4 regions of the Lysinibacillus sp. FSL K6-1151 genome follow, and region 2 is predicted to be linked to each of the others. Evidence: riboswitches for the same ligand, from Rfam matches in the RefSeq annotation. Region 2 holds a riboswitch; each other region holds the start of a gene.
What was found. Region 2 has a riboswitch for S-adenosylmethionine ahead of MHI04_RS01010 (methionine ABC transporter ATP-binding protein). Riboswitches for the same ligand answer to the same signal wherever they lie in the genome.
Positions count from the first base shown of each region.

Region 1 (5,218 bases), 500 kb from region 2:
AATTCTTGCATCAATCGTTGGACCGTTTTATGGTTGATGAAAAACCCTTCATTTCGGAGGGCTAAACAAATACGACGATAGCCATAACGCCCCTTATGGTAATGAAAAAGCGTCTGAATTCGTTCTTTGATCGCCTGATATTTATCTGGTTTTACCCATTTTTGGAGATGATAATAATACGTACTTTTCTTAAGTTTCGCGACTTTTAATAGAGCTTGAAGAGGAAAATCCAACCTTAGCTCATAGACAGCTCTTACTTTTTCTTGGATTTGAAGGCATCCTTTTCTTGAACTAAGGCTTTCAACTTTTTTAAATAGGCATTTTCCATCCGTAAATACTCAATTTCGGCTTTTAACTCATCCGTTGTTTTTCCATTTAAATCGGACGAAGGTGGTTGTTTTTTTGGCATTGATTGGCGCTCCTTTTCTACTTGATAGAGCACCTCACCAGCCGTTGACATCCATTGTTTTTTCCATCTCCGAACGGTTTCACGGGAAGGAATATTAAACTTCGCAGCAGTCTGAAGGAGCGAATCGCCCGTCTCTATCAGGTGTTGAATTACTTTTATTTTAAAAGAATCTTCGTAATTCGTGAACCCTTGAGGACGAATAATTCCTTCGATGCCATGATAGCGATATAATTCAATCCATAATCGAATGTACTGTCGATCCCTCTGTAATCGATTGGCAATCTGATACGTACTTTCTTTTTCTTCAAAGTAAGCTAGAACTGCGGCTAATTTTTGTTCATCAGAAATCACTACCTGCACCCCCTATAGTAGATTTTTAAGTCCAATATTTTGGGTGCAGCTCATTAGCGTCACAGATGAGACCCTGGAGCGAGCGTAAGTGAGTGAAGCGGCTCATCGGACGCCCCCTGGAAAGGGCGCTGGCGGAACGGAAATCAACCTTTCACCTTGCAAATTTGCTTTTTCTGCCGTTGACATCATCTTTTTTCAACAACATGAAAGAAAGCTCTTCAGAGAGCTTTCTTTGTATTGTTCTCCAAATTCAATTATAAAGGGGTGAATCATCAATGGGTAACTTAACACATGTCTATACGTTACAAACTATTTCTTATGTGATTCAATCAACGAACAAGCAGCAGTTTAATAGTGATTTCTATACACTTTTCATCGTAATGAGTGGCAGCGGAAAGCTAGAAATAGATCATAACACCATTCATCTTAGTGAAGAAAAGTGCATATCGATTCCTCCTAATAACACGGCTAATATACGCATTCAAAACGAGCACCTTTGTTTTTATCAATTACAGTTCAACATTGTCCATCTTAGCAATAAACAGACTACTACTAGCCCTTTTACGCGTGTCAAAGAGCAACGTCTTCTCCCCTTTTCGCAATGTCGTAGACTGCTAGAAGCCATTTATCAGAACCGTCTAGCGGAGGATGAGCACACCATCTTTGAGCAGCATGTACACTTTCAAGAGCTGATGTTATTGCTCTTACATCAAACAATACCCAAGCTGGTGCAAAAAAATGATCGTCAATCTGTTGAGCAATCCATTAACTATTTGCATAAACATTTTGAAAAAGAGTGGACTGTCGAGCAGTTGGCAGAGCTAGCTGATGTTCCAAGATGGAATTATACCCGTATGTTCAAAGAGATTACAGGGCAAATCCCTCTTCACTATTTAAATAACATTCGCATTGAAAAAGCCAAGCAATTATTAATGACAACAAATGATCGGGTATTTGAAATTAGTCAGTCTATCGGATTTAATAATGAGTATTATTTCAATCGTCGTTTTAAAGAACATGTCGGCATCTCTCCAGGACAATATCGAAGAAACCAAAGCAGCAATCTACGTGTATTTGCACCATTCTTAGAAGATTTCTTTGTCGCCCTTGGGATTACACCAATTGCTCAATTCAGTCATCCAAAATGGGGAAAACAAGACTATTTAGGTCTACAAGAAGTGCCTGATATCGATGTACAAAATGGAGAAATGGATCGACTCCTTCACTATAAACCAACATTAATTATGCTAGATGCAGGTATAGAGCGATGGGAATCCTGTCATCATTTAAATGAAGTAGCTCCCATCTGTCATATCTCACATCCTGGAGAGAACTGGCAGTCTACTTTGTTTAAGATTGCTGATTTAACAGGAAAAACCGCCTTGATGCAAGACGTGATCCTACAATATGAGGATAAGGTACAGCAAGCAAAAGGAATTCTTAGTAAATCCGTTTATGGGCAAAGTGTGGCATTTCTTCGCATTTCAGCCATTGGCATTACTCTATATGCGGGTCCTGAATGTGGCTATACGGGGCCAATTTTATATCGTGACCTCGGTTTAATGCCACATCCACTTGTCTGGAGTATTCCGCACAATCAACGTAAAGCACCACTGACATTTGATCAATTGCTGCAATTAGATGCGGATCATTTATTTATTACTTTTGATAAACAACATTCCATTTACGAGAACGAGGAGCGTACGATTTTAAAAACTTCTATGTGGAAAAATCTAGCTGCAGTTAAAACCAACTGTGTATATGAAGTGGATTTTTTAACATGGATGAATTACGGTATTCTGTCTCATAGTAAAAAAATTGATGATGTCTTACATGTTCTCGGCTAAAAGAGGAAGCTCACTTTGGCTTCCTTTTTAAATGATTAGGACAGACATTGCACTGCAAAATAACACCTAAAGACGTTTAGCTACATAAGATAAGATATCAGCTATAGGATAGGAGGAATTACATTGTATTACAATCCTTATCCGTACTTTGTTCATCCTTATCATTACCCAACGTCGCCACTTGCCCAGCAGCTTGCCGTTAGACCTATTCCTCAACATTTGGCAATGCCGAACACTACCCCCTTTCCACCTGTCGACACACATAAATTAAAAATGTCAGCTACACGGATAAAGGCGATCATGCAACAGGCTCAATTGCTTACGGATAAAATTGATAGCTCTCAACAATTTGCACATGATCTAATGAATGCTGCACAGCTTTCAAATAAAACAGAGGTTGATAAATTAATCACATCAACAGGCATTACGATGAAATTTGATGCAAATTATACACCAGACAATTTCAGAATACGTCTTATGGATAATGGTTGTTGTGGCATAACCATAAATTTAAGTTGGTAAAAAAATTTACCCTTATATCTCTATCGAACTTGTAAACTATAAAATTCTATGCTAAAGTGTTTTTATTATTATTTCTGAAAATTCTTATATCACTTTTCTTATCGAGAGAGACGGAGGGATTGGCCCGATGAAGTCTCAGCAACCAGCTCAACAGTATGGTGCTAATTCCAATTGGCAAAATTTTAAGCCTGAAAGATGAGAAGAAGAACTACCGTTGCTTATTCTGGAGTCCTCTTCTAAGGGGACTCTTTTTTATGTTCTACTAATTTTAACAGAAAGCAGTGAAATCAATGTCAAACCAACTTTTACAAGCATTACAATTATTAAAATCAAAACAATGGGTTGATTTAACACATACATTCGGCCCTAATTCCCCACATTTTTTTATGTTTGAAGATGCTAAATTTGAAACATTATTCTCTCATGATGACGGGTTCTTCGCACAACAATTCACGTTCCCAGGACAATATGGCACACATATCGACCCACCCATTCATTTTGTGCGAGACTCCCGCTATCTAGAAGAATTAGAACTAAAAGAACTAGTTCTTCCTCTTGTCGTTATTGATAAATCACGAGAAGCTGCTAGCAATCATGACTTCTCGCTAAGTGTGCAAGATATTTTTGATTTTGAAGCACAACATGGAGTAATTGAAGCAGGTACCTTTGTAGCGCTACGTACGGATTGGAGTAAGCGCTGGCCAGATAAAGAGGCATTTAGTAACCAAGATATGGATGGACATAACCATATACCAGGCTGGGGCTTAGAGGCTTTACAATTTTTATTGAAGGAACGTCAAATAAGTGCACTTGGCCATGAAACATTTGATACTGATTCAGCCGCTGATTTTCACAAAAATGGTAAGCTAGATGGCGAATACTTCGTGCTTGAACAAAACATCTATCAAATTGAGTTGATGACTAACTTGGACAAGCTACCTGCGAAGGGGGCAATTATCTTCAATATCGTCCCTAAGCCTGAAAAGGCATCTGGATTCCCTGTACGCTCATTTGCTATTTTGCCATAACACAAAGGTCTGTACGATTCATGTGTTGAATCATACAGACCTTTATTTTCGTATATTTCTTTTTTTGAATAGATAGTAAACGATGAGCATTACGAGGCCAAACAATAGGATAAGATAAATACTATAATGAGATAAATAATAACCAACAAACCGCCACTTCTCCCCAAGCATCCTCCCTAACGTTATAAATGTGAAAGTCCAGATAAATGCCCCTGTATAGGCAAAAAAAGCAAACTTTCTATATGGATAATTATTAATTGCCGCAATATAGGCTGTCAGATGCCGTACACCAGGTATAAAATAGCCTATTAATAATAAAGTTGGCCCAATTTTAGTAAACAGTTGTTTTGTAAAATCAATTTTTTGCTCCGTAATATGAATTTTGGGTCCATATTTCTGCAATAATGGTAAGCCAAAACGATAGCCGATATAGTAGCTTAAGGTAATACCGCCAACTGCACCAATCATTGCACTTACTAAAGCGGGAATGTGTTCAAGGCTTTCTATATAAACACTGTAGCCAACATATGTTAGAAAGACCTCATCAGGTAGTGGCAACCCAACAATGCCTCCAATTAGGATCACGATAATACCCAAATACCCGTAATGTTCAATTAGAGATTGCACATGATGTGCCATATAACACCCCACCCAAAATTTATTAAAACTCATTGATTAACAAGTTCCTTCAATAGATCTAAGAGAACCTGAAGCATCGACTTTAAGACCTTCAGCAGCTTTATATCATTTGAAACTGCCGTAAAGCAAAGTCAATACCACCTTCAGTGGAACTCTTTGTAACAAAATTCGCAACTGCTTTTAGAGCTGCGCTACCATTTCCCATCGCGATACCTAGCCCTACATGCTCTAACATATCAATATCATTATCCCCATCTCCAAAAGCAATAGCATTCTCAGGACCAATGTTAAAATGGTCTAGTACCGCTTCAACAGCTATCGATTTGGCAACATCCTGCTGTAATACATTTACAATATAAGGATGCCATCGCTGCCAAAATATATGCGGAAATTGGCTAGCATATCTTTTTTCAGCCTCCTCA
Region 1 is NZ_CP152040.1:4,343,936-4,349,153, forward strand. Features, by position in the region: gene MHI04_RS21035 (IS3 family transposase) at 1-269, opposite strand, end outside; gene MHI04_RS21040 (helix-turn-helix domain-containing protein) at 254-760, opposite strand; gene MHI04_RS21045 (helix-turn-helix domain-containing protein) at 1,036-2,607, shown strand; gene MHI04_RS21050 (hypothetical protein) at 2,731-3,129, shown strand; SAM riboswitch class I at 3,225-3,331, shown strand; gene MHI04_RS21055 (cyclase family protein) at 3,420-4,157, shown strand; gene MHI04_RS21060 (DedA family protein) at 4,200-4,796, opposite strand; gene MHI04_RS21065 (Cof-type HAD-IIB family hydrolase) at 4,897-5,218, opposite strand, start outside.
Region 1: it holds a riboswitch for S-adenosylmethionine, as region 2 does, so the genes downstream of both, MHI04_RS21055 (cyclase family protein) here and MHI04_RS01010 (methionine ABC transporter ATP-binding protein) in region 2, are expected to answer to the same signal.

Region 2 (5,218 bases):
GACGATTTTACTTGGGTCACCGAAGAGACCAAAATCATCTGCCAATTTAATTAAGCCAGCTGATTCTAATAATCTTAATGCACGAGCCTGGTTGGAAGGGTCATCAGGGATAGCAATTTTGTCACCTTTTTTAATTTCGTTAACATCCTTCACTTTCTCTGAATATATTCCCATTGGAGCAATAACAGTAGCACCGATTGGAACTAAATCGACATTATTTTCTTTAGTAAATTGTGTTAGAAACGCGATATGCTGAAAGGAATTAATATCAATTTCTTTATTTGCTAATGCCTGATTCGGCAATGTATAGTCAGAGAACTCAACAAGCTCAATTTCAATCCCTTCCTTTTTAGCTTTCTCTTTTAAAATCGGCCATACTTCACCATCTGTTCCAGTTACACCAATCTTTACTTTTTCTTCTTTTTTAGCATTATCTGTAGCTGAATCAGACCCACAGGCAGCCAATGCTAATACGGCTGTTAAAACTAATAAAATACTAAACCACTTTTTCATTATTAATCTCCTCTTTCGTTGTTTTATTCAAATGAAAAATGTCCTTCTTACCGTCGCATAATTTTTCTTGATAGCTTATTCCCAATCCACTGCGCAATTTGTACAAGAATAATAAGAATAATAACGGTCACAAGCATGACACTTCCATCAAAGCGTTGATAACCATATGTCATTGCAATATGACCTAAACCGCCTCCGCCAACTGTACCAGCCATTGCAGAGAAATCTATTAAACCGACTGTCACAAACGTTAAGCCTAAAATTAACGGTCCAAGTGCCTCTGGAATTAATACAGTAAAAATAATTTGTAGAGGACTTGCTCCCATTGCCTTTGCGGCTTCAATTACCCCAGGGTCAATGCTAACTAAGTTATTCTCTACTACTCTCGCAATACCAAATGATGAGGCAATCGTCATTGGAAAGATTGCTGCCCACGTACCAATCGTTGTTCCAACAACCATTCTTGTTAATGGGCTAATGGCCACTAGAAAAATAATAAATGGAACTGGGCGAATAATATTAATTAAAAAATTTAACAATTGAAACACGAATTTGTTCTCTAAAATATTTCCTTTTCGTGTCACATATAGTAGTAAACCTATTGTTATACCAAGAATAGAACCGAAGATAAGGGTTATAATAACCATTAAAATCGTTTCACCCGTAGATTCAAAAATACGGGGCCAAAAAGTCGTCCAATCAACCTTCATTGAATTTTACCTCCTCAACAGTTACAATGTCTTGTAATTCAGTAAGAACACTAGGTATTTTATCGCTATGTCCCTCAAATGAGACGAGCAAGTTCCCATAGAACTTCTCCTGAATTTCTCGGACAGAGCCATAGACGATATTAACGTCCACATCAAATTTTCTTGTTACGCGAGAAAGGATAGGATCGCTAGCAATATCACCTTTAAAAATAACACGGTATAAATTTTTGCCGCCTTTTTTTCTCCATTCCTCTAATAGAGATGCAGATGGTCGATCTTGCTGAACCGATTGAATAAACCGTTGAGTCGTTAAATGCTGTGGATTTGTAAATATATCAAAAACTGAATTAGATTCAATTACTGCTCCATTTTCCATGACTGCTACTCTGTCACATATTTGTTGGATGACATTCATCTCATGTGTGATTAGCAAAATAGTGATTCCTAAATCCTTGTTTACTTTTTTGAGAAGGCGGAGAATTTCCCCAGTTGTATCTGGATCGAGCGCTGAGGTTGCTTCATCACAAATTAATATATCAGGGGAGGTAGCAAGCGCCCTCGCAATGCCAACCCGCTGTTTTTGGCCTCCAGATAATTGCTCAGGGTAATCGTTCGCTTTTTCTGTAAGACCAACAAAACTAAGAAGTTCTGCAACTCTTTCATTAATTTCTTTTTTAGGCACTCCCGCCAGCTTAAGTGGATAGGCTACATTTCCAGCTACCGTTCTTGAGGAGAATAAGTTGAAATTTTGAAAAATCATGCCGATTCTTCTTCTCAGCTTTCTTACCTCTTTTGGTGTGAGCGAATTAATATCAACACCTTGTACTTGAACAGTGCCGTGGGTTGGACTTTCTAATAGATTCACAAGCCGCAATAATGTGCTCTTTCCTGCACCACTAAATCCAATAATTCCAAAAATCTCTCCTTGCTGAATTGAAAGAGATACATCTTTCACTGCATTCACTTCACGATCACCAAATTTAAAGGTTTTCGCTACATTCTGAAATTCAATCATTTACTTGCTCAACTCCCTATTTAAAAATAAAGAACAAAAAGGACCTTCCTTTTGTTCTTATCGATTAAGAAAAAAGGAAGGTCCCCACTATTGAAGAAACTACTTCCTTCTCATCTTTCAAATGTAAGTACATTTGCAGGAATTGGCACGGTATTATGTTAATAACCCGCTGCCGAGACTTCATTGGGCCTGTCCCTCAGTCTCTCTGGATAAGAAGAAATTATCGTATTTAATTGTCTGTTAAGATTTAAACAATACTATAATGCTTGATGAATTATATGTCAACATTTCTTTTAAAAAGTTTTATTAGAAAAATAAATCCATTTACTGTTATAACAGCAGGAGTACATTGGTAGCCGCGTTTTTTCTAGTGAAATAATTTATGCTTATGTTACTGAGGATGTCAATGAGCAGGCAGCCATAAAAAGGTTCAATTTGAAAATTGCCTACTTCCAAATTGAACCTTTCCGTTATTCTAAAACGCCCTTTTCTCGTAAACTAGCAATTTGTTCATCATTATAGCCAAGTGCAGTTAATACTTCTTCATTATGCTCTCCAAGCTTGGCACCGACATACTTGTACTCAGGCTCAGTGCCATCAAATTTAAAGGCAGAAGCAATTTGCTGTTGCATGGTGCCATCGCTTTTTGGAATATCGACGATCATGCCGCGAGCCTTCAACTGTGGATGCTCACATGCTTCTGGAAAAGTGAGTACAGGCTCTACACAACCTTCAAAATCCTCGTTAAATACCTCAAGCCATTCCTCATATGTCTTTGATAGAAAGGCATCATGAACAGCCTCTTTAAAGCGTATTTGCGTATAGTAAGAATCATTAAAGGTATTATCAATCAACTCAGGAATGTCGAGTGCTTCACAGAGCAGTTTACGAAATTGAGGTTCTAAGCTACCGACAGAGAAGAAGCGTCCATCTTTTGTTTTGTAAAAATCATAGTAACTGCCTCCGTTTAAAATTTCTTGCTCTGGCTGTGGTACACGACCACCCCCAATAAACGCAGCACCATACATAGCATTCAGCGAAAAGACAGCATCTGTCATACTAATATCTATGAATTGTCCTTCGCCTGTTTTTTCACGATGAAGGGCAGCAGCCAGTACCCCAATTGCGGCATGCATTGTCCCTCCAGCTATATCAGCTAGTTGAACCCCCATGGAGACAGGCTTTTTATCCTTATGGCGTGAATAATCGAGTAAGCCTGCTAAAGATAAATAGTTATTATCGTGTCCAGGTCGATTGCTATAAGGTCCAGTTTGTCCGTAACCAGTAATCGCACAATAGATAACCTTTGGATTTATTTCCTTTAGAGCTTCATAGCCAATGCCAAGGCGTTGCATGACACCAGGCCGAAAACCTTCGATAATAACGTCATACTCTTGCACCAGTGATTTTACAATGTCTATAGCCTCTGGTGATTTAAGATTTAATGTAATTGATTTTTTAGATCGATTTAAATGTTGATGAATGTAAGCCTCATGATCTTCATCATAGGGAGGCATAATTCGTGTTAAATCAACGCGCTTTGAAGATTCAACATGGATGACATCTGCTCCTAAATCAGCAAAAATCATTGTCGCCATTGGCCCTGGTAGTAATGCAGAAAAATCGAGAATTTTTAACCCTTGTAAAATGCCCAAATCTTCCAACCCCTTTTTGTGTAGGCTACACGACCATCCCATTGATGGAAGCGTAGCGCTTTTCTCATAATCCCCATTGTGTGAAAAGCGTAACGTTCGATTCTGTATTAATACAGTTTATTTTATTTTAAAGAGTATTATAACAGAATAGACCTTAACTTGCCTATGCTATTTTTCATTATAAAATAAACATTTCAACTTTCATATGTCAGAATAACAATAAAAGTAAAAAAATTTAGAATTTAGATTTTTTATCAAATTTCAGACAATAGTTGTCAGTTGTTAGAATATTTAATTTAAGAAAATAAATTGTAGAATTTTGTTTACTAGCTAGCTATATGATACGACCCTTTTTATTGATACAATCCTAGTGGTGTATTGGATTCTTCTTACGCAATTTGGAAATGATACTATTACCCCATTTATTAATAAAGTATCTCTCAAAAAATACATATAAAATTAACGTAAATAGGAGAGAAGAAATGAAATCACATCAATTAAAACTAAAGCATTTAATTATGGGAGTTGCGATGGCAGCATTCTTTTTCACGAGCCTTGGTAGTGTTTGGGGCGGATACAGAATGAATATTGACTCGATAAAGGAAAATACACTAGAAACGAATAGGGTTTATGCTCAAAAATTGGCATCTACTGCGGATTCTTATCTACATGAATCTTTCCAAATATTAGGTTATAGTGCAACTCAGATACAAGCAAAGATGGACGATGCGCAAGCATTGAATCAGGAAACAGAACGTTTGAGATTGCAAAATCAAATGTTTAATTCTGTAGTAATAACAAATGCAGAAGGATTGGTTTTATCCGTCTCTCCACCATCTATTGAAATAAAGGGAGAAATTTTAACATCAATCGGTGCTAAAGAGGCGTTATCCAAAAGGACACCACTTATCTCTAAACCATATGAGGCGATGACAGGACGTCTCATCATTTTTATTTCTCATCCTATTTTTTCCGACTCCAATGAGTATTTAGGAATGATAGCAGGGACTATTTATTTAAAGGAACCAAATGCCTTTAAAACTTTACTGGGAGAGCATTATAGTAAGGACGGCTCTTACGTATATGTAGTTGATTCAGATGGACGTGTTATCTATCATCAAGACCCAAGTCGGATTAATGATGTGGTAACGAAAAATAAAGTCGTTCAATCGGTGATATCAGGAAAGAGTGGTGCTCAACTTGTTGAGAACACAGAAAGAGTGAAAATGCTTGCTGGCTATAGTACAGTCCCATCAACAGGATGGGGCGTTGTCGCCCAGAAACCTTTAGACGTAGCACTAGCCCCTTCCTTTGATCGTGTGCAG
Region 2 is NZ_CP152040.1:203,393-208,610, forward strand. Features, by position in the region: gene MHI04_RS01000 (MetQ/NlpA family ABC transporter substrate-binding protein) at 1-513, opposite strand, end outside; gene MHI04_RS01005 (methionine ABC transporter permease) at 561-1,223, opposite strand; gene MHI04_RS01010 (methionine ABC transporter ATP-binding protein) at 1,213-2,238, opposite strand; SAM riboswitch class I at 2,346-2,454, opposite strand; gene MHI04_RS01015 (CaiB/BaiF CoA-transferase family protein) at 2,709-3,893, opposite strand; gene MHI04_RS01020 (sensor domain-containing diguanylate cyclase) at 4,376-5,218, shown strand, end outside.

Region 3 (5,218 bases), 1.3 Mb from region 2:
CAATCGACATTGCTTGGAAAGATGAAATCCCCTTTTCCGATTTCTCCCCTTTAAACATTAAAACAAACATGTCTTTAATGTGTCTTACTTGCAGAAACCTTGTGATGATTGAGAAAAAAAGTCCAATCAATAAAATACCATAAATAAACCACGGTCCCCATAAAATACCATTCAACTTACCAACGATTACCTCCATTTTACCCCTCCAATTTGAAAATACCATACTTTAAGTCATTATAGTATTACACTTTTCTGAAAATTACAACATTATATTTAAGTAACAATATTTAAGTAAGTCTTCTAGTAAATGGAAGGGATAAAACCTATTTAATGATATAACCGATTCTTCGAAGAGCATTATTAATAAAATCACGAATATACATAAAAATCTCTTCTCGTTCTACTTCGTGAAATAAATTGTGATAGCAATTTGCCCATTCTTTAAATTGAAACTCTGTAAACTCTTGTTGATGGAGCCAATTTCGAGTTTGTCGTGTTTCCGTAATTTTATCTTTCTCAGCTGTCATAATGAGCATAGGCATATTCGGAAATTCACCTTTTGGAAGCATCACTAAATTTTTCATCATCTGCTGAAGCTCTCGATACCATTTCACTGAAACGACTGACATGAATGGTACCTCATCTTTCATTTCGTCCCTACCTTCAACATTGCGTGTAAGGTTCTCATATGAAATATTGTGAGTCATTTTAACATTTGCAGTCAATGCACTTAGACTCGTTAAAGCATTTGATAATTTACCTGGTAAAAGCTTTAATTGCAGCCACGGTGATGTCAAAATAATGCCTGCACATTCATATTGCTTCTTTTGCATTGTGTGAAGAACTAACGTTGCTCCAAGCCCATGTCCTATTACAAAAGTTGGTAAATTATATGAAAAAGCATTCTCAATCAGATTTCTTGTATATTTATTGTACAATTTGAAGTCCTCATCATGGACACGAGCAAACCTTGCATTCACGCCATGATTAGGTAAATCTCCCATGACTATGTGGAAGCCTTCCAATCTTAATTTCTCTATCAGCCATGCATACCATCGGTGATTTTCATATGCACCATGAACTATAGCAATCACAGCCTTTGCTTGTCCTTCAGCTTCCCATTTCCACATTCACATAGTCCTCCTAAAAAATAATTACACATTGATTATATCGAAATAAATAGCTCATTTTAATTTTATATTTCCATAAAGTTGCGTATTTGATACGATAATACTACATTATAGAAAGAATTGAGGCGATTTTCATGATTTATCCATTTAAAGATAAAATGCCAAAGATCGATCCATCTGTCTTCATTGCTGATTACGCAACTGTTACGGGCGACGTAACAATTGGTGCTGAAACAACCATTTGGTTTAATACGGTCATTCGTGGTGATGTTTCCCCAACCATTATTGGGAAACGTGTCAGTATCCAAGATCTTTGTTGCTTACATCAAAGCCCAAAATTTCCGCTAATTATTGAAGATGAGGTAACAGTTGGACACCAAGTCACTTTACATAGCTGTACAATTCGCAAAAATGCTTTAATTGGTATGGGCTCCATTATATTAGACGGGGCAGAGATTGGAGAGGGTGCATTTATTGGGGCAGGAAGCCTAGTACCTCCTGGTAAAGTCATTCCTCCGAATAGTTTAGCATTAGGTCGTCCGGCAAAAGTAGTCCGTGAATTAAATGCAGAAGATAAAGAGGATATGGAACGTATCGTGCGCGAATATGCAGAAAAAGGACAATATTATAAATCCCTTCAGAAGTAAACAATATACACAAAAATTCAATATTAACGAAAAAAATACCTCGCATTTCCGTGTAACCAAAATGTTCACGGATCGTAGCGAGGGATTTTTTGTAAAACAAAGGGGACAATATTGCCCCTTTCCTTTTTAATACATTAGAATAATTTTCTAATGTATTCATTACTTTAGCTCAATAGTTTATAGATGTGCCTTTTCTCGTAGAGCATCTGCTTTATCGATTTGTTCCCATGGTACATTTAAATCTGTACGACCAAAATGACCATAAGCTGCCGTTTGTTTATAAATCGGACGACGTAAATCTAGCATTTTAATAATACCTGCTGGACGTAAATCAAATAGCTCACGTACCCACTCTACGATTGCGCTTTCTTTCACTTTACCTGTACCAAATGTGTCAACCGCAATGGAAACTGGTTGAGCCACACCAATCGCATAGGCAAGTTGTACCTCAGCGCGTTCTGCCAAGCCAGCTGCTACAATGTTTTTTGCTACATAACGTGCCGCATAAGCCGCTGAACGGTCTACCTTTGTTGCATCCTTACCAGAGAATGCGCCACCACCGTGACGTGCATAACCACCGTATGTATCAACAATGATTTTACGTCCTGTTAAACCAGCGTCCCCTTTAGGTCCACCGATAACAAAACGGCCAGTCGGGTTAATAAAGTATTTCGTGTTTGCATCTAATAATTCACTTGGCACAACGGGTGCAATAACAAATTCTTTCAGATCAGCTTGAATTTGTTCAAGTGTTGCTTCTTCATCATGTTGTGTTGAAATAACAATTGTATCCACTCGCACAGGTACATTATTGTCATCATATTCAATCGTTACTTGTGTTTTTCCATCAGGACGTAAATACGCTAATTCACCTGATTTACGAACTTCTGTTAATCGGCGTGCTAATTTATGTGCTAAGCTGATTGGCAATGGCATTAGTTCAGGTGTTTCATTACATGCATAACCAAACATTAGACCTTGGTCACCAGCACCAATTGCTTCAATATCAGCATCTGTCATAGAGCCTTCACGAGCCTCTAAAGCTTGGTCAACACCTTGTGCAATATCAGGCGATTGTTCGCCAATAGCTACAAGCACCGCTAGATTTTCAGCATCAAAGCCATATTTACCACGTGTATAGCCAATTTCTGCTACAGTATCACGAACGATACCTTTAATATCAACGTAAGTAGAAGTAGTTATTTCTCCTGCTACTAATACTAATCCTGTTGTGACAGTTGTTTCACACGCTACACGTGCATTTGGATCTTCTGCTAAAATAGCATCTAAAATGGCATCCGAGATTTGGTCACAAATCTTATCTGGATGTCCTTCTGTTACACTCTCTGATGTAAACAGTCGACGGTTTGTCATTTGGTTTTCCTCCTATTACTCTTACAAAAAGTAGTTGTGTATGAATACGGTACTCATTACCCATGTCAAGTCCGCTCCTAAGGATTGAACTCTCAAGCCGTTACTGCTGCTTTTAACACGAGGATTTCGAAAGATCTGTCATTATAATAAGGAAAGAACTACATATACTTACCTTTACATTCTTTTTTAGCAATAAAAAAATCCTTTACTCACGTTACTGCACATGAGGAAAGGAATAATGACTTCGTAACCTTTCACTCTTATCGTTCAAGGGATGTTCCCTTGCATCAGGTTGGCACCAACGCATGATGTGAAATAAAACATGCAGGTTGCCGGGTTTCACAGGGCCTGACCCTCCACCAGCTCGGGATAAGAGTATCCGTTCAATTTCATGTTACTGAAAAGGTTGAACGTTGTCAAATATTTTCTTATGTATTACTGTATAGAAAGGAAGGAACTGATTACACAAAAACTTTTCATACTTGGATGATGATGTAAATAGAAGCAAATTAATCCCTACAACATACCTAGCTACTTGTGGTAACATATGTGTGGCTCAATTTTTGCGCCTAATTACAGTAGGATTGATCGGATTCTACTCGAAAAACATTATTTTTTGTCAGTTTATTGAAAAGTGATAAAAACTCTAAAATAATTTCTTAATTAGTATAGATTATTTAAGCAATTGTGTTATACTATTTTTGAAATTAAGAAAAAATCCCTCTAAATCAAGGGAATACTATAAAAAAGGATGGTATTTAATCGATGAATTCAGTAGAAATTGCAAACGAACTGAAGGAATTATTAAACGGCGGTAACATTAATGTTCAACTTTCAGTACCACAATTAGCAGAAAAAGCTACATCTCGTGGTGAAGCAATGTTAACAGTAGATGGCGCAGTTCGTGCAGAAACTGGCAAATACACTGGTCGTTCACCTAAAGATAAATATACGGTAGAAGAAGAAAGCACAAAAGATCAAATTGACTGGGGTAAAGTCAACCAACCGATTTCTTCTGAAGTGTTCGATAACTTATATGTAAAAGTAATAAAATATTTAAAAGAACGTGACGAGTTATTCGTATTTAAAGGCTTCGCAGGTGCTGACAAAGATTCACAATTAAGCATCCAAGTAATTAATGAATACGCTTGGCACAACCTTTTTGCTCATCAATTATTTATCCGTCCAACTGAAGAAGAATTAACTTCTCATGTTGCAGACTTCACTGTCATCTCTGCTCCTAACTTTAAAGCAGACCCTGCAGTTGATGGTACTGCTTCTGAAACTTTCATCATTGTATCACTTGAAAAGAAAATGATCTTAATCGGTGGTACTGAATATGCTGGTGAAATGAAAAAATCTATTTTTGGTATCATGAACTACTTATTACCACAGCAAGGTATCCTTTCAATGCACTGTTCAGCAAACGTTGGTGAAGCTGGCGATGTGGCATTATTCTTCGGTCTATCTGGTACTGGTAAAACGACATTATCCGCTGATCCAGATCGTAAGCTAATTGGTGACGATGAACACGGCTGGTCTGATAATGGTGTATTCAACATTGAGGGTGGCTGCTATGCAAAAACAATCAACCTTTCTGCTGAGAAAGAACCAGAAATCTACAATGCAATCCGCTTCGGTTCTGTTTTAGAAAACGTAGCTGTTGATCCAGAAACTCGTATTTGTGACTATGATGATGGTTCATTAACAGAAAATACACGTGTAGCTTATCCAATCCAATACATCGAAAATATTGTTGATCCTTCTGTTGCAGGTCATCCAAAAACAATCATCTTCCTAACAGCTGATGCGTTTGGCGTATTACCTCCAATCAGTAAATTAACAAAAGAGCAAGCAATGTACCACTTCCTAAGCGGTTTCACTTCTAAGCTTGCTGGAACTGAACGCGGTGTAACAGAGCCAGAACCAGTATTCTCTACTTGCTTCGGTTCTCCATTCCTTCCACTTCCAGCAACAGTGTACGCAGAAATGTTAGGTCAAAAAATTGACGAGCATGGTGCACAAGTATTCCTAGTGAACACTGGTTGGACTGGTGGCGAATATGGT
Region 3 is NZ_CP152040.1:3,548,376-3,553,593, forward strand. Features, by position in the region: gene MHI04_RS16940 (alanine/glycine:cation symporter family protein) at 1-196, opposite strand, end outside; gene MHI04_RS16945 (alpha/beta hydrolase) at 324-1,130, opposite strand; gene MHI04_RS16950 (gamma carbonic anhydrase family protein) at 1,265-1,777, shown strand; gene metK (methionine adenosyltransferase) at 1,955-3,151, opposite strand; SAM riboswitch class I at 3,409-3,527, opposite strand; gene pckA (phosphoenolpyruvate carboxykinase (ATP)) at 3,917-5,218, shown strand, end outside.
Region 3: it holds a riboswitch for S-adenosylmethionine, as region 2 does, so the genes downstream of both, metK (methionine adenosyltransferase) here and MHI04_RS01010 (methionine ABC transporter ATP-binding protein) in region 2, are expected to answer to the same signal.

Region 4 (5,218 bases), 2.3 Mb from region 2:
GCTGCCCGAAAACCGTATTTTGCCCATCTTCAAGTGGTTGTTTTAGGGGAAGATCTAGCAAAAGAAGGAATTAGTGATTCACTTGATTTAATTGTAAGGGACCATGAATTTCGTAAGGATTTCGATGTCATTATGTCTCATGAAGCGACAGCGAAGGAAGTGTTAAATGTACTAACACCCATTGAAAAGATACCCGCTAATAAAATGTTAAATTCCCTTGATGTCTCTGAAAAAGCTTGGGGCGCCACAATAGCTGTCAATATAGATGAGTTAGTCAATACATTAACGACTAAGCATAAAGGGGCATTAATTACTGCTATTGAAGTACATGGTGATAAGAAATTAGGTGTAGATCAAACAAATGTGCAACGAGTTAAAACGCCTGTGCTGTTGCAGTATGCAGGATTAGCGGTCTTTAAAGGGGATAAATATATTGGACTATTGACTGAGGGAGAAAGTAAAAGCGTTAGTTTCCTGAATGATAAAATACAGAGTACGATCGAAATCATAGCCTGCCCAAAGAAAGGAACTCTATCATCTGAAATCACTCAATCCACAACAAAAGTGAAAGGGTCTTTTGATAACGGAATGCCGAAAATTGATGTCCGTATTAATGTTGAGCAGAACATAGGAGAGGTCGAATGTGATATCGATCTTACAAAAAATAAATCCATTGATTATGTCAATAAAAAAACAGCTAAGGGCATTGATGAACGAATTCAAAAAACATTGGAGAAAATACAACAGCAATATGAGGTTGATGTGTTTGGTTTCGGTGATGCCTTACATCGTGCAGATCCAAAACAGTGGAAAAAAATTAAGGATGAGTGGGCTTCCATCTTTCCAGATTTGGCGGTAGATGTGCAAGTGAAAGTAACGACACAAGGTTTAGGTACGATGCAAAATTCATTATTAAACAAGCCAAAGGAGGAGTAACGAAATGGTGCTAGCTGTAGCCATCTTTATCATTTCAATGATCCTAGCACTTATTTTTATACCAAAGCTAAAAAAGCAGCATGATTCAAAAACCATTGTCGTATTTTCTATTTTGCTTCTCATCGGAACGGCTTTGAATATGGGAAATGCGCTAAAAATCCATATTCCAAGCCCATTGGATTTGATTACCTTTATCTTTACACCAATTAAAGATTATATTGTGTCATTAACAAAATAGATAGAAGGATAAAAAATGGAGGGTTGCTCGATGGAAAAAGAGATTATTAGTTCAAGACAATTTACAATCATTACATTCCTCTATTCTATCGGAACGGCAATTTTAATTATCCCTTCTAGTATTACGGGTGCCGCTAAGCAAGATGCATGGATTGCCGCCTGCATTGGAGTTGTCCTTAGCCTGCTGGCCGTTAAATTATTTTTAACACTAGCCAACCAAACACCGTCACTTAATTTTGTAGAGGCAAATGAAAAAATTCTTGGTCGTTTTTTTGGAAAAATCACAGCCAGTTGTTTCCTAATCTTAACCTTTCTATCTGCTGGAGAATTACTCTATTTTATCGGTATTTTTATGAAAACCGAAGTCATGCCGGAGACTCCGACATTAGCATTTGCCTTGATGTTTAGTATTATCATTATGTACGCTGCTTATTTAGGCATTGAGACCTTTGCCCGTTCAGCAGAAATTATTTTTCCAGCATTTGTCTTTATTTTTATTTTTTTTATGGTTTGTATTACGCCTCAAATTCATTTTGAGAACATTCAACCCTTATTAGAAGCAACCAAAACATCTATGCTTTATAGTATTGCACGCTTTATGAGTATCTTTTCCTTTCCACTACTGGTGTTATTAATACTGTATCCTGCTGGTGTCAATGTACAGCCATCTGCACAGAAAGGGTTATATTTTGGGACAATCCTCGGTGGCATCGTCTTAATTACGTTGATTGTGCTATCGATTCTTGTTTTAGGACCTGAGAATACGTCATCTAGAACATTTCCTAGCTATGCCTTAGCGCAAAGAATATCGATAGGGAATTTTTTGCAGCGCATTGAAATCATCATGGCCTTTATGTGGATTTCATCTATTTATATTCGCACATTTATGTATTTCTATACGACTGTTGTCGGTCTTGCGCAAATTTTAAAAATCAAGGATCATCGCCCTCTCATATTACCGATGGGTCTAATTGTCATTGGGCTTTCTCAAATTATTCATCCAGACATTGTACATTCAACCAATTACAATAATGAAATTTGGCCAATCTTTTCTTTTATAATCACCATTTTATTACCGATACTTTTATTGATTGTCGCAGTTATACGAAATCGCAAAACCAAAGCTCAAAGTACCGAAACGCCTAATACAGAAACAACGAATGACAATCAAAAAGTCTAATTTCTTTTATGGTGAGAAAAGAAATTAGACTTTTTATTAATTAAATATGATATTCAATTTCATCTACAAAATCCCATTCGTATGGTGTTTCTTGGTAAACATAGTAGTTCAACCAGTTAGAGAATAATAAATGCGTATGGGCACGCCATGTATTCATTGGCTCCTGTGATGGATCATCATTCGGGAAGTAATTCACAGGAACAGCGATATCTATGCCCTTTGCGACATCACGGCTATATTCATCGGCTAATGTTGTCGCATCATACTCCAGATGCCCTGTAATCATAATGTTTTTATTATCTTTTGATTGGACGATGAACACACCTGCATCCTCTGAATAGGATAATAATCGTAAGTCTGGATGATTGCGAACCTCGTCGATCGAAACAGAAGTATAGCGTGAATGTGGAGCGGTAAATAAATCACTGAAGCCACGTACTAAATCCACTGTTAAATCGGTGATTACATGGGAATAGACACCTGAGCATTTAGCTGAAAGTTCTACCTTTCCTATCCCATAATGATGATACAGTGCCGCCTGTGCCCCCCAACAGATATGTAAAACGGATGTCACATTCTTTTTGGACCAGTCCATAATTTCTGAAATTTCCCGCCAATAGTTAACTTCTTCAAAGGCCATTTTTTCTACAGGTGCTCCTGTAATAATCATCCCATCATAGCGACGGTGACGAATTTGGTTGAACGTTGTGTAAAATAGCTGTAAATGTGATTTACTGACGTTTTTCGACTCATGTGTGGCCGTATTTAAAAAGGTTATATTTACCTGTAGCGGTGTATTCCCTAATAAACGTAGTAATTGAAGCTCCGTTTTTTCTTTTTCGGGCATTAAATTCAATATTAATATGTTTAACGGACGAATTTGCTGTGTTTTCGCACGGTCCTCTTCCATGACGAAGATTTTTTCCTCACGTAAATGTTCTCCAGCTGGTAAATTTTTCGGAATATTAATTGGCATCTTGCGTTCCCCTCTCTTTGATCACTCTCTTTTAGCAAACCTTGCTGACAAATTAAAAAATCCTCCTCATTCCATACGAGATAGAATGAGAAGGATTTTTTCACGTCCACTCTTATCTCTCAAAGGAAAAATCCTTCGCTGGAATTAGCACCTTTCTAACAATTGTTAGAGGTTGCTGAAGCGTCATCGGGCCAAATCCCTCAGCTTCTCTTGATAAGATTATTTAATTACATCGAATTGTAGCATGAATTAGTTAGAATATCAATAATTCATAGAATATTTTGTGATTCAAATGCATGTTCCTCGTTTATTTGATGTACACTAAGCTTGCTATAAGTAGTGTTTCTACATTTAAAATTTATGGTAAACATGCCGTATTTATGTTACCATATAACTTTAGTAACAGAGAGGAACGTGAATACTTTGATTAAAATTGAATTTCCAAAACCTGATGTAGTCATCCGTCAACGTGAACAAGAAGTAAAACCTGGTGATGTGCCTATCACACCATACTTTGGTTTTATTGACTTCCATAAAATCACACGTGATAAAGGCGGCATTTTTTTATTCTATAATGACAAGAATGAGCTATTATTTGTCGGCAAAGCACGTAAAATTCGTCAACGTATTAAAAAGCATTTCGAGGACAATGTATCTCCGATGAAAAATCATCGTGATGAAGTGTTCAAAATTGAGGTCTATGAAGTAGAAGATCCAATGGAACGTGAAATTTACGAAACATATGCGATTAACACTTTCCGCTCCAAATACAATGTAGAGAAAGTCTTTTATTAAGATATCTTGTAAAGAAACCGAAATCTCATTTAATGGGATTTCGGTTTTTGTCTTATATAGAGGTTACGCGATCTATTGGCGTACTCTCGCCGTTTATTCGCAAATCAATCGTGTATAGCTCAGGATCTTTGGTGATGATTTTATATACATAGGGTTGAGCCACTTTTCGTTGCTCGCTACCTTCTTTCAGTTGGATGACTTGACTATTTTCTTCAGCCGCAATACTTGCCAGCACATTCCCTTTCGAATAATAAACAAGATAATACGTAGAGTCATCTTCATACAATAATTGAATCTTATCATTAGCCTCAATTTTTTGTTGAATATTGTCTGGAACGACAGTTAGCTCATGAATCATTAGTGATTTGGTAGGCGTTTTAGCGTTACATGCTCCTAACATTAATAAGCTCATTAAACCTAGCAACACGAATTTTTTCACGTTACTCCCCTTCCCTTATGACTATTCTAAGAAAAAAGCTTTACGCTCCTTAGCAATCCAGTCTTCTAATTCCTGATCATCACGTTTTACCAATCGATTGATAAGGACGTCATGCCAAACATAATCCTCTAACAAATAAATATGGACAGGGTCATTGGTGATAAAGGCCATTTCTTGCGTAGATGGAGAGTGACCATAAATCATTTCCTGACCATCTACCGATAAAATAAACCAATGTGGTGTAGACGTTTTTTTCGTGTAGTGTGTAGCTCTATGCTGGTCAATCGACTCTAGCTGTTCCCCTACATATAGGGTAATACCATGAATAGGAACATGCTGTGCCACTTCTTGAATATCTCCCCTTAAAGTATCATACATATCTTCCCACATCGATAGAATCACTTTTTTCTTGGCTTTTTTTAAAAGTGACTGGCAATAGTTGATGATCGCCTCCTTGCCCTTTAGCATGACTACTTTTGGCTCCACTTCCTGCACTTTTTCCTCTAATTTTTCTAATTTCGTACTCATGGATGTAAAATTCGATTGCCAGCGCTGCTGCATTTGCTGTAAAAACACAGACACAGGCATAGCCGCATAGGTCGTTTGTTCAGCCGTTTCTTCTTTTAGCACAATTCCCTTTTCTACAAGGACGTTT
Region 4 is NZ_CP152040.1:2,464,551-2,469,768, forward strand. Features, by position in the region: gene MHI04_RS11945 (Ger(x)C family spore germination protein) at 1-936, shown strand, start outside; gene MHI04_RS11950 (hypothetical protein) at 941-1,174, shown strand; gene MHI04_RS11955 (endospore germination permease) at 1,205-2,353, shown strand; gene metA (homoserine O-succinyltransferase) at 2,394-3,329, opposite strand; SAM riboswitch class I at 3,439-3,549, opposite strand; gene MHI04_RS11965 (nucleotide excision repair endonuclease) at 3,699-4,124, shown strand; gene MHI04_RS11970 (hypothetical protein) at 4,177-4,563, opposite strand; gene MHI04_RS11975 (TrmB family transcriptional regulator) at 4,585-5,218, opposite strand, start outside.
Region 4: it holds a riboswitch for S-adenosylmethionine, as region 2 does, so the genes downstream of both, metA (homoserine O-succinyltransferase) here and MHI04_RS01010 (methionine ABC transporter ATP-binding protein) in region 2, are expected to answer to the same signal.